2 regions of the Vibrio apostichopi genome follow, and region 1 is predicted to be linked to the other one. Evidence: predicted binding sites of a transcription regulator. Region 1 holds the regulator's gene; the other holds the start of a gene.
The links. Region 1 encodes CRP, which controls carbon source genes, mostly activating them, when cyclic AMP is high. Its sites were predicted from a motif close to TGTGANNNNNNTCACA; they were not measured.

Region 1 (5,875 bases):
CAAGGCTTCTCTAAGATCTATAAAAAGTACCTGCTCAATTCTTTGAAATCGAATGCGTTGAAGAAACATAAGCTGCTGCAAGAGAAGATTGGCATCTCAGCGGAAAGCATTAAGAAGATCGACAAACTGTATGAGTTTGATGAACGAATTACTGCGCCTCTGCACGGATTCAAGAATGCACAAGACTACTATGCCCAATGTTCTGCATTGCCTAAATTGAATCAGATTAAACTGCCCACACAGATCATTCATGCGAAAGACGATCCTTTCATGACCGATGATGTGATTCCAAAATTCGTTCTACCCGACAACATCGACTATCGTCTGTTTCAAAAAGGCGGCCATGTGGGATTCATTACAGGTAGCACGCTCAAACCAAGGTTTTGGTTGGAAGAAGCATTACCCGCCTACTATGAAAGTATTCAAGATTCGGCATAATGGCCGAGCCTTTGTTAAGGACTGAATGGTTAACGTCACTAGACACACCGATTAACACATCAATAAACTATTAATGAACATATCCATGAACATAAAAGAGAGAAGTATTTATGATCATCCCATGGCAAGACATCGCACCAGAAACGCTGGAAAACCTCATTAAAGAATTCGTGCTACGTGAAGGTACAGACTACGGTGACGTAGAGGTTTCACTGCAAAACAAGATTGACCAAGTGAAACATCAATTAGCCTCAAAGGAAGTCAGCATCGTGTTTTCTGAGCTGCATGAAACCGTTGATATTCAGGTCACAAAACGCTTCTAAGCTGCGCTCATAAAGGAGCCGTGTTATAGTGGTAAACGATTGCTAACAAGTAAGTTACTCAAAAGACAAGGGTTGTCATGTCCGCTAAACATCCAATTATTGCGGTGACGGGTTCATCTGGAGCCGGCACCACCACTACCTCAGAAGCCTTCCGTAAAATGTTCAATATGATGGACGTGAAGGCAGCTTGGGTTGAAGGGGATAGTTTCCATCGCTTCACTCGACCAGAGATGGATGTCGAGATCCGTAAGGCGCGTGAGCAAGGTAAGCACATCAGCTACTTTGGTCCACAAGCTAACGATTTTGGCGCATTAGAAGAGTTCTTCCGTCAATACGGTAATGAAGGCACGGGCAAAGTCCGCAGCTATCTACATACCTTCGATGAAGCCGTTCCTTACAACCAAATGCCCGGCACATTTACGCCATGGCAAGAGATCCCAGAAAATTCGGATGTGATGTTCTACGAAGGCCTTCACGGTGGCGTAGTCGATGGCGATATTAACGTCTCACAACACGTCGACCTGCTTATCGGCATGGTACCTATCGTAAACCTAGAGTGGATCCAGAAATTCGTTCGTGACACACGCGATCGTGGGCACTCTCGCGAAGCGGTGATGGACTCTATTGTTCGCTCAATGGATGATTACCTTAACTACATTACCCCGCAGTTTTCGCGCACTCATATCAACTTTCAACGTGTCCCAACCGTAGATACATCGAATCCACTGAACGCCAAAGGGATTCCAAGTTTAGACGAAAGCTTCGTTGTTATACGTTTGCGTGGCATCAAAAACGTCGACTTCCCTTACCTTTTGGCAATGATTGATGGCTCATTTATGTCACGTCATAACACGCTTGTGGTGCCAGGAGGCAAAATGAGTTTTGCTATGGAGCTCATTGTAAGGCCAATCCTACAACAACTAATCGAAACCGGAAAAATAGGTTAACAAAACGACATTCTGGTTGATTACTTTTCATACCGTGATCATGTGCACAATTTTGCGTAAAAAATCGTAGCTTGGTCACGATTAAAATCAAGAAATAGTACCTGAAAAAGGATACTATTCTTAAACGAAACACAAGATAGCTTGCAGCACTCAACGAGTGCTCTTATCCTAACTGAGTCAATTCAGGCTTAGCTAAAATACGGAAAGCGGCAAGCATACCCTGCAGAGGAAGTGAGATATTATGGTTCTAGGTAAACCTCAAACCGATCCAACATTAGAGTGGTTCCTTTCACACTGTCATATTCATAAGTACCCTTCAAAAAGTACTTTGATTCATGCTGGTGAAAAGGCAGAAACCTTGTACTACATCGTTAAAGGTTCTGTGGCTGTTCTTATCAAAGACGAAGAAGGTAAGGAAATGATTCTTTCTTACCTAAACCAAGGCGACTTCATCGGTGAACTTGGACTTTTCGAAGAAGACCAAGAGCGTACTGCGTGGGTTCGTGCTAAATCTCCTTGTGAAGTAGCTGAAATTTCTTTCAAGAAATTCCGTCAACTTATCCAAGTGAACCCAGATATCCTGATGCGCCTTTCAGCACAAATGGCGAACCGTCTACAAGTAACTAGCCAAAAAGTTGGTGACTTAGCGTTCCTTGACGTAACAGGTCGTATCGCTCAAACGCTACTTAACCTAGCGAAACAGCCAGATGCAATGACTCACCCTGACGGCATGCAAATCAAGATCACTCGTCAAGAGATTGGCCAGATCGTTGGTTGTTCTCGTGAGACAGTAGGTCGTATCTTGAAGATGCTTGAAGAGCAGAACCTAATTTCTGCACACGGTAAGACTATCGTGGTATACGGCACTCGTTAATCTCGATTAACTGAGCCAAAAATTTGAAAGCCACCAAATGCGAATTTGGTGGCTTTTTTGTTTTCTAAAGATCTTGAGAACAGATGCGAGATGCGAATGGAACACTTACAACTTCCAAACGCAAACACTCTCGAAGCGAAGCGTACCCACATCTCTAGGGCAAAGCCCGTGCTCGTATCTTTCTTTAACCGTTGGTGCTTTCGAAGATCTTATCCGCTGATGCTGCAACGAATCCTGTATAAAGCTCACCATTGGCCATCGCATAACGCTTAGCGAACTCATAGAAGCCACCAGGAATCATCTCATTGCCTTCAACAAATGAAACTGGGACTTTGTCTGCCATTGTTGATGATTGCTCTAATAAGACCTCTGGAGAGCCTTTAACCTCACCACCAGATGCATTGATAGTGAAGCCTGATTCGCTCAGGTAATCATTCACTGCCTGCACTTCATCAAAAGCGTCGAGTTGATTCACGCTCACCGTGAAGTGGTTTGCACCGTAACCATGAGCTGCGAGCCAAGAAGCGTATTCACTCTCTTTTGCCAGCACTTGGAAATCCGCGAAACTCAGATCCCAAAGACGACCACCAAACAAGAACTCATGACCTTGAAGCTTGCTTGCATCGACTTGCTCAACCAACTTAGCAACGATCTGTTGTAAGTCACTTGAACACTCCTCTACCTTCAACTCACTAATGAACACTTTCGGCTGATTTGGATCTGGGTGCTCGTAGTGCTTAGCTACTAGCTTCTTACTCTCAAACAAGTAATCGCCACACGCCTTGTAACCCAGCTCAAGGAAAGGCTTGGCCAATGTTTCAATACCTAACGGTGCAACATTGAAAGTACGCAGTGCAATATGATCATTAATCAGAGCTTCGTCTTCTTTCAGCAAGTGATGTACTTTCTCAGCCGATGGACAAAGCCTGTGGATGTAATCGTCCCATAGTGATTTAAAGAGTAGATCGGGCGTCATGGTGACTCCTTGTCAGAGGTTCTAGCAAGCTAGTAATTTGGATTAGAAAGGGAGAGGCTGGACATAGAGTCAGCAGCCATCAGCCTGTGACATACTTGTTCTATTATTATCTATCGCCCAATCGAGGTGTCGGACGTGGGTGAAAAGAGGAAGCGATAACATCGCTTCCTTATTACACAATTAACCAATGAAGCTGTTAGTCATGAGCCTAAAGCTCATAAGCTTATGATTTATAAACTTTTGATTCATGAACTTATAGCTTAAGAGCCAAAACTACAGCTCAATACCTGGGCTAAATGTCGCTGGCAGTTGAGTTTCACCGCCTTCCATTGACGCCATTGGGTAAGCACAGTAGTCAGCCGCGTAGTAAGCACTTGGGCGTAGGTTGCCTGAAGCACCCGGGCCACCAAATGGTGCATCACCACTTGCGCCTGTTAGTTGGCGGTTACGGTTAACAATACCCGCACGGATATGGTCAACGAAGTATTCCCACTCTGAATCGTCGGTTGAAACTAGGCCTGCAGACAAACCAAAGCGTGTGTCATTTGCCAGTTCAACCGCTTGCTCTAACGATTGGTAACGAACCACTTGCAGCAATGGGCCGAAGTACTCTTCATCTGGCAACTCAGCAATGTTGGTTGCATCGATAATACCCGGAGAAACAAACGCCGCTTCACCCGCTTTTGCTTCAACTAGGCTTACACCACCTAGCGATTGCAGATTAGCTTGTGCGTCCAGAATAAACTTAGCTGCCGCTTCAGAGATCTGTGGCCCCATGAAAGGTGCTGGCTCAGCGAATGGCTGATCGACACGAATCTTCAAAGTAGCCGCAACGAGCTTATCAAGCAGTTGATCGCCCTTCTCTCCAACAGGAACATACAAGCGACGTGCACATGTACAACGTTGACCCGCACTGATGAAAGCCGATTGGATAATTGTATAAACCGTCGCGTCAGCATCACCAAATTGGTCACTGATCACCATTGGGTTATTACCGCCCATCTCTAGTGCCAGCATCTTACCCGGTTGACCCGCGAATTGACGGTGAAGGATATGACCAGTATTCGCACTACCTGTGAATAGCACGCCATCAAGGCCTTTAGCATCAGCCAGTGCGATACCTGTCTCTTTGGCGCCTTGCACTAGGTTAATCACGCCAGCAGGAAGACCCGCTTCTTGCCATAGCTTCATCGCAAACTCACCTGTCCAAGGTGTCTGCTCTGACGGCTTAAATACCACGGTATTACCCGATAGCAGTGCTGGAACAATATGACCGTTAGGTAAGTGACCTGGGAAGTTGTAAGGGCCAAATACCGCCATTACGCCTAATGGACGATGACGCAGTACGATTTGGTTGCCTGCGGCTTCACGCGAAGCTTCACCCGTACGTTCGTGGTAAGCACGGATAGAGATAGCGATTTTGCCCGCCATTGCACCCGCTTCAGTGCGAGTTTCCCAAATCGGTTTACCCGTCTCTTTTGCAATAATCTGTGCAATCTCTTCGCTGTTCTCTTTTACCTTCTCAGCAAAGTTCAACACGATCGCTTCACGCTCTGCAAAGCTCAGTTTTTTCCAAACTAAGAACGCATCACGAGCCGCTGCTACTGCAGATTCAACCTGCGCTGGTGTTGCACTATCGCCTTGCCACACCACTTCATTGTTGTATGGGCTTACTGATGTCATGGCGTCGCCTTGACCTGCCACCCACTGTCCTGCTATCCACTGAGTCATACTTCTATCCTTAAAATCTTCGACAGATAATCGCCGCTCTTATTGAGCCAACATTCGAACGAATTCGCCTTCTTTTACTTCAAGAGCGCTTGCTACTTCAGATGATAAAATCACTGTGTCGCTTGCTTGGTCATACGCGCCTTTCGCGGCTACTGCACGGAAGTTCTCAAACGAGGTATTACCAATTAGGAAGTCTTTAGAGCTGGAGTGCTCTGCAATTTGAACCTGTGCTCGAATCGCATGACGCACGGATTCAATGTTTCTTAAATCACACTCAACCGTCGGGCCTGCATCAAAGATGTCGACATAACCACGGTTAGTGAAACCTTCACGTTCCAGCAACTTAAGTGCAGGACGTGTATTATCATGTACCTCTCCAATCACCGCCTGAGCTTCTTTGCTCAGTAGGTTCACGTAGATAGGCAGCTTCGGCATTAGGTCAGCAATAAAGCCTTTCTTACCAATACCAGTTAGGTAATCTGCAAGCGTGAAATCAATTGAGAAGAAGTGCTCTTGCAGCCATTGCCAGAAAGGTGAGTTACCTTCCGCATCGGATACGCCACGCATCTCAGCAAAAATCGTTTTA
Region 2 (5,875 bases), 1.8 Mb from region 1:
AATTTGTTTTTCACTTTTACCACATCCGCTTCGCGGCTTAGAGCTTCGTAAACTTCGACCAAGCTTTCTACATCGTTAGCGATGATGGTTGCGCGGGCTAAGTCGGTAATTCTTGATACATCGCCATCTAACTCAAGGTCAATTTTCTCTTCTGCTCGTGCTTGAGATTTAACGCCAGCAAAGAGTGCGTCTGAGTTAGTCAGTAGGGCAGTACTTTTACAGATGGTTTCTAGTTCAGCCTGTGCTTGGTGAGCTTTGCTGTACAGAATATCGAAGTCGGTATAAGGCTGAGTCGGACGTGAGTCGAATGCTTTGATGCCGTATAAGCCGCTAAGGCTGTGGCGGAATACGTTTGATGAAACTTGGTTTTGCGCAGGAGTGCGCGATTGATCAGTTGAACTTGTTGAAACAGGTGCTGCTGCGAATGCAGGCGCTCGGCTCAATACTAGAAGCATTAGGGCCGTCGTACGGAGAAATACACTCATTCAAACTCCAAAATACAAGGTTACAAAAACGGGTAAATCAAAAGGGGTAACCAGTAACGCATAAGAGTAAAAACAGCTTAACTACACTAACCAATCTAGCTATATATTAGATGGGGCTAGTTAAGACCGAAACCAACTCTAACGTTTAATATTGCTTTAAAATGTGAAGATATAGACAAATCATTTAAGCGTTTGTTCCCAAATTTTGAGAACTTTGAACCTCGGCAATCTTCTTTGTTAACTCGCGTCGTTTTCTACTATGACTCATGTCGTTTTTAAGTTTGAATCAAGCGAAGGTTGCTCTTACTTCTCTATACTGTACCCTTGCATTATGACTGTTTAACATGAACGAAAGATGAATAATCCTGAATTTTGGCACAATAAATGGGCAGCCAACCAAATTGGTTTCCACCTTGAAGATGTAAACCCGCTTCTTATCGAATTTTGGCAAAAGACTAACCCTAGTTACGACAAGAGTGTCTTCGTGCCTCTTTGTGGTAAGAGTGAAGATTTGATTTGGTTAGCGACCAAGCATGAAGAGGTTCAAGGTGTCGAATTAAGCCAGATCGCGGTTCGCGCATTTTTCTCTGAGCATTTATACACACCGACAGTGACTCAAATCAGTGGTCAACATGAGCTGTACCAATTTGATGAGCTGAGTGTTTACACCGGTGACTACTTCACTGCGCCCATTCAGCCTGTCGACATCATTTATGATCGTGCTTCGTTGGTGGCTTTGCCTGCTGAGATGCGCGCGCAATATGTGGAACGTTTGAAGCAACTGTTAAAGCCTGGCGGCAAGATCTTGTTGGTTACATTGGATTACGACCAACGCGAAATGGCAGGGCCTCCGTTTAGCGTGCCTAAGCTAGAGATCGATCAGTTGTTTGCAGGCTATAAGATCACTTTGTTGAATCAAGATATTGCAGATGATGAACACCCTAAGATTGCGAAGAAAGGTTTGTCTCGATTCAGTGAAGAAGTGTATTTGATTGAGTCTGACGCTTAAGCTGAGTTTGCTTTTAAGCTATCAGCTATCAGCTATTAGCTAACGGCAACAGCTAAAACGAACAAAAAGACGGGCTCGATAGCCCGTCTTTTTTATTGTTCAGATTTGAAGTCGTGATTGTTCAGAATTGAATAGCTGGTTAGTAAATCACTTTTACTTTTGCCGCGCTTTCAATGGCATCTTCGATCGCTGTCTCTGTGCTGTTGCGACGAGTTAACGCCACACCAAGACGACGGCGACCATAAATGTCAGGCTTACCGAACAAGCGAACTTGCGTTTGTGGTGCGTCTAGCGCTTCTGCAAGGCCTTCAAAACGGATATTCGTTGATGTGCCTTGGCCTAAGATAACCGCTGATGCACATGGGCCGTATTGAGTAATCGACTTAATTGGCATACCTGTAAATGCGCGAACGTGTAGTGCGAATTCCGACGAGTCTTGAGACATCAAAGTAACCAAGCCAGTGTCGTGTGGGCGAGGGGATACTTCATTGAAGATCACGTGGTCGCCTTTAACAAACAACTCAACACCAAAGATGCCGTGGCCGCCTAATGCGTTAACTACTTGCTCTGCGGTGTATTGCGCCGCTTTAAGAGCGTTGTCTGACATGATTTGTGGCTGCCATGATTCACGGTAATCACCGTCTTCTTGGCGGTGGCCAATTGGTGCACAGAAGTGAACACCGTCGACTGCACGAACGGTAAGCAGTGTGATTTCGTAATCAAAGTCGATGAAGCCTTCAACGATTACGCGACCCGCGCCAGTACGACCGCCTTCTTGTGCGTAGTCCCAAGACTTTTGAATGTCTTCTTCTGTTTTGATAACGCTTTGGCCTTTACCTGAAGAACTCATTACTGGCTTAACAACGCAAGGCATACCCACGAACTCAACGGCTGCTGAGAAATCTTCAAAGGTGTCTGCAAAGCGGTAAGGAGATGTGCTCAGCTTTAGCTCTTCTGCGGCTAGGCGACGGATACCTTCGCGGTTCATCGTCAGCTTGGTTGCATTCGCAGTTGGAACGACATTCAACCCTTTTGCTTCTAGCTCTACCAACTTGCTGGTGGCAATCGCTTCGATTTCCGGTACCACATAATCTGGTTTTTCTAGTTCAATAATGGCTTCTAAAGCGTCAGCGTCTAGCATATCCAATACGTGACTGCGATGTGCGACTTGCATAGCCGGTGCGTCTGCATAACGGTCACAAGCAATAACTTCTAAACCTAAACGTTGGCACTCGATAGCCACTTCTTTGCCAAGTTCACCTGAACCTAATAGAAGTACACGAGTAGCATTTTCACGAGTAGCGGTACCAAACATAGAAATTCCTTCCGATCTTTTGAACGATTGATTGAAAACGGGGTGATCATACTTATTTAAATGACAAAAGCAAACGTTTGCGTAAGTTGCTGCGTTAATTACAAGTATAAAAAAAGCAGCCCCGTTAAATAGGGCTGCTTATTTAAATTTTTGTTAACTAGATGTACTTAGATTGCTAAGTAAGTCACTGGAATGTCGGGATTAATCGCTTCTAATGTAGATTGCGTATCCGCTAGGTGACTGATGCTACCGTCGGCCATTTCAACCAACGCTGCGTTTTCAATTTGTTCAAAATCGAAGCCAGCCAATTTCAGCTGAATTAGAGCCACTTGTAGAGGTGGTAGGCTAGGGTTGAACGCTGCGTTTTCAGCGTAAGCACCCGTGAAGATCTCGCCAGTTGTCAGTTGTAGTGAAACGCCACTTAGGTTCTTAGTGTAAGGAGCGTGGCTGCGGTTCAATGCAGTTAAAGCGTCTACAACAACAGGGTTCATTTCATCTGTTGTGTATTGGTGGTTCAGCTTTGTCATCAAGCCAGTTGTCACACCTAAATCGGCAGGGCCGAATGAGTCTGGCAGGTACTCTTGCAGAGACATTTCATCACGTTGTGGCAGCTGAACTTTAAGTTCTTTTGCTGTTGTCAGCTCATTCATGAATTGACGACAGTGACCACAAGGGCTGAAGTTGATCGTGATGTCAGAAAGGCCTTCTTCTCCCTTCATCCAAGCGTGGCTGATGGCTGATTGTTCAGCATGAACTGTTTGACCAAGTTGAGCACCTGCGATCTCCAAGTTTGCACCGAAGTACAAGCGACCAGATAGGCCACGCACGATGGCACCAACATAGAATTCAGAAAGAGGCGCATAAGAGTATGCTGCTGCGATTGGCAGTAAAGCTAGGCGAACTTCTTTATCAGAAAGACCGCTCGCATCTAGCAAGCTTTGCAACTGCTCTTTAGAGATAGTGGCGTCAAAGTTGTCTGCTAATACGATGTCACTCAAAAGCGCTTTCATTGATGTTGGAGCACTTTCCAGCGCCAGGGTAATACGACTGTTCATGTTGAATCCTTAATTGACCTTAGGCTTTAATTCTATGCAATGCTCAGGATTTTTCTGTGACATTGATCGCTATTATATTGTTGTTGTTACATTGGTTTGCATAATTAGGGTGAGGTCACAGATGAAATCGATTGCAAGGACAAAAATCATCGTTGATATCGCAAATCAAAGGTTAGTTAGTACCGTTATCGCTGAATAATGGCGACGAAAAAGCCCAAACAGACGCTGAAATAACAGTGTGATGTTTGGGCTTACATGATCTTATAAAAATAATTTCAGAGTCGATTGGTTAAGAGTAGAGCCAAATCACCACTGAAAATACGCTAGGTGCGATGATTGAGGTGATAACCCCACAAAGAACCAACGCCAACGAGCTGAATGCCGCATCTTCTTGGTTCTTTTCAGCACATGTAGCGGTACCTAAAGCGTGAGATACCGTGCCCATGGTTAAACCTCTGGCGATTGGGCTCTTAATTCCAATTAGGTTATAGATAGGGTAAGCAAAGATGGCTCCGAACAGACCAACGATTAACACCAGAATCGCTGCAATCGCTGCTTCACCGCCAAGGTGGCTTGATACTTCCATTGCAATCGGAGTGGTGACGGATTTACCTAGCAGGCTCGCAATTAGGCTTAGATCTGCTTTAAAGGCAACAGCAATCAATGCTGTCGTGGTCATCGACATTACACTGCCCAGCGTACAAGCAAAGGTAATGATGCGCCAATTAGCTCGAATTTGAGGCAACTGCTCATACAAAGGGTAAGCAAGTGCCACAACCGCAGGCTGAAGCATGTAAGTAATCCAAGTGTTGTCTGCGTAATAGGTCTCGAAAGGGACCTTGAAGAACAACAGGATAGGAATAATGATACTAATGCTGATCAGTAACGGATTACACAGCGGTGAGTTCACTTTTTGGCTGACCCAACGAGCAAACAGAAACACCACGATAGTGAGTAGAATCCACATGATTATTGACCTCTCGAAAGCAAGCGGTCTAAGAACCATGATAGAGAGACCAATACGATCAGTGTTCCACCAACTGCACTCGCCATAATTGGTAGTGCATTGGCGATAAGCATGTCGAAGTGATCCATTAGCCCGACACTGATTGGGACGAACAATAAGATCATCAAACGAATAATCAAACTGGCACCGGGCTGAACCCAGTGCGAAGGAACGATACCAATCACCATGGCAGTAAACAGAATCAACATGCCAAAAATACTGCCTGGGATTGAGGTCTCTAGATATTGTTGTAACGCGTTACCTGCTGTGAGAGCACCTATGATTAAGGTGAAGGAGATTAAGCAGTAAACGAGTTTGATCAATCTTTCTTTCAAAGTGTCACGTCTCTTGATTATGAATTAACTAGCTAACTTTTCTACGTACTGATAAACCGCTTTTAAGATAGCCATTTTCTTCTCGTCGCTTTCGTGTTCATGCGCGAGGTTTTCGAGGTTCAACATATAATCCTCTAAACGACTCTCATAATACTCACGACAGTGGTTAGCCCATTTCAGTTGTTCAGCTTCGTCTAGCGTCCATGGGAAATGGCGAGCGCGGTAACGGAACAACAAAGGCTTGATACGTTCGTCACCAAAAGTGATGTCCAGTGCTGCCAAGTTATTCGGGTCAGTTTCGCGAAGGATGTTCATCGCGGTTTTATCGGCTGGAGAGAAGAAACCGTCGTAAAGATGTGTGTCTACGTCGTCGCTTTTCTCGTATTCACGTTCTTGTGAATACAAACCGATCAGCTTTTCACGGATCTCTGGATGTTCACGTAATAGGCCTAGGTTCTTCAAGCATTGTTGACGGTCGATACCGATCGTTTCTGCGTTTTCAGCGGTGAGCGTTTTTGCTGGCGCGAGAATAGGGCACTTGTTGAGTTGTACCAGTTTGATTGGTACTGGCAGTTCGTCTTCAGCAAGCTCACTGCGCTTGGTATAAAGCCTTTCTCTTAGTTCATCCGCATCCATTTCCAGTAAAGGACTTGGATCTTTCGCTAGGTCG

Region 2: the regulator CRP is predicted to act here: its motif matches at 3,920-3,935, upstream of cdd (cytidine deaminase).

What each region holds. Positions count from the first base shown of each region.
Region 1 covers NZ_AP028067.1:3,454,516-3,460,390, forward strand. The annotation lists gene QUF19_RS15545 (hydrolase) at 1-438, shown strand, start outside; gene QUF19_RS15550 (YheU family protein) at 549-761, shown strand; gene QUF19_RS15555 (phosphoribulokinase) at 839-1,708, shown strand; gene crp (cAMP-activated global transcriptional regulator CRP) at 1,950-2,582, shown strand; gene QUF19_RS15565 (DUF1338 domain-containing protein) at 2,767-3,558, opposite strand; gene astD (succinylglutamate-semialdehyde dehydrogenase) at 3,832-5,289, opposite strand; gene astA (arginine N-succinyltransferase) at 5,329-5,875, opposite strand, start outside.
Region 2 covers NZ_AP028067.1:1,630,367-1,636,241, forward strand. The annotation lists gene QUF19_RS07410 (RelA/SpoT domain-containing protein) at 1-485, opposite strand, end outside; gene QUF19_RS07415 (thiopurine S-methyltransferase) at 841-1,494, shown strand; gene purT (formate-dependent phosphoribosylglycinamide formyltransferase) at 1,634-2,809, opposite strand; gene cdd (cytidine deaminase) at 2,977-3,864, opposite strand; gene QUF19_RS07430 (LrgB family protein) at 4,154-4,831, opposite strand; gene QUF19_RS07435 (CidA/LrgA family protein) at 4,834-5,205, opposite strand; gene sbcB (exodeoxyribonuclease I) at 5,230-5,875, opposite strand, start outside.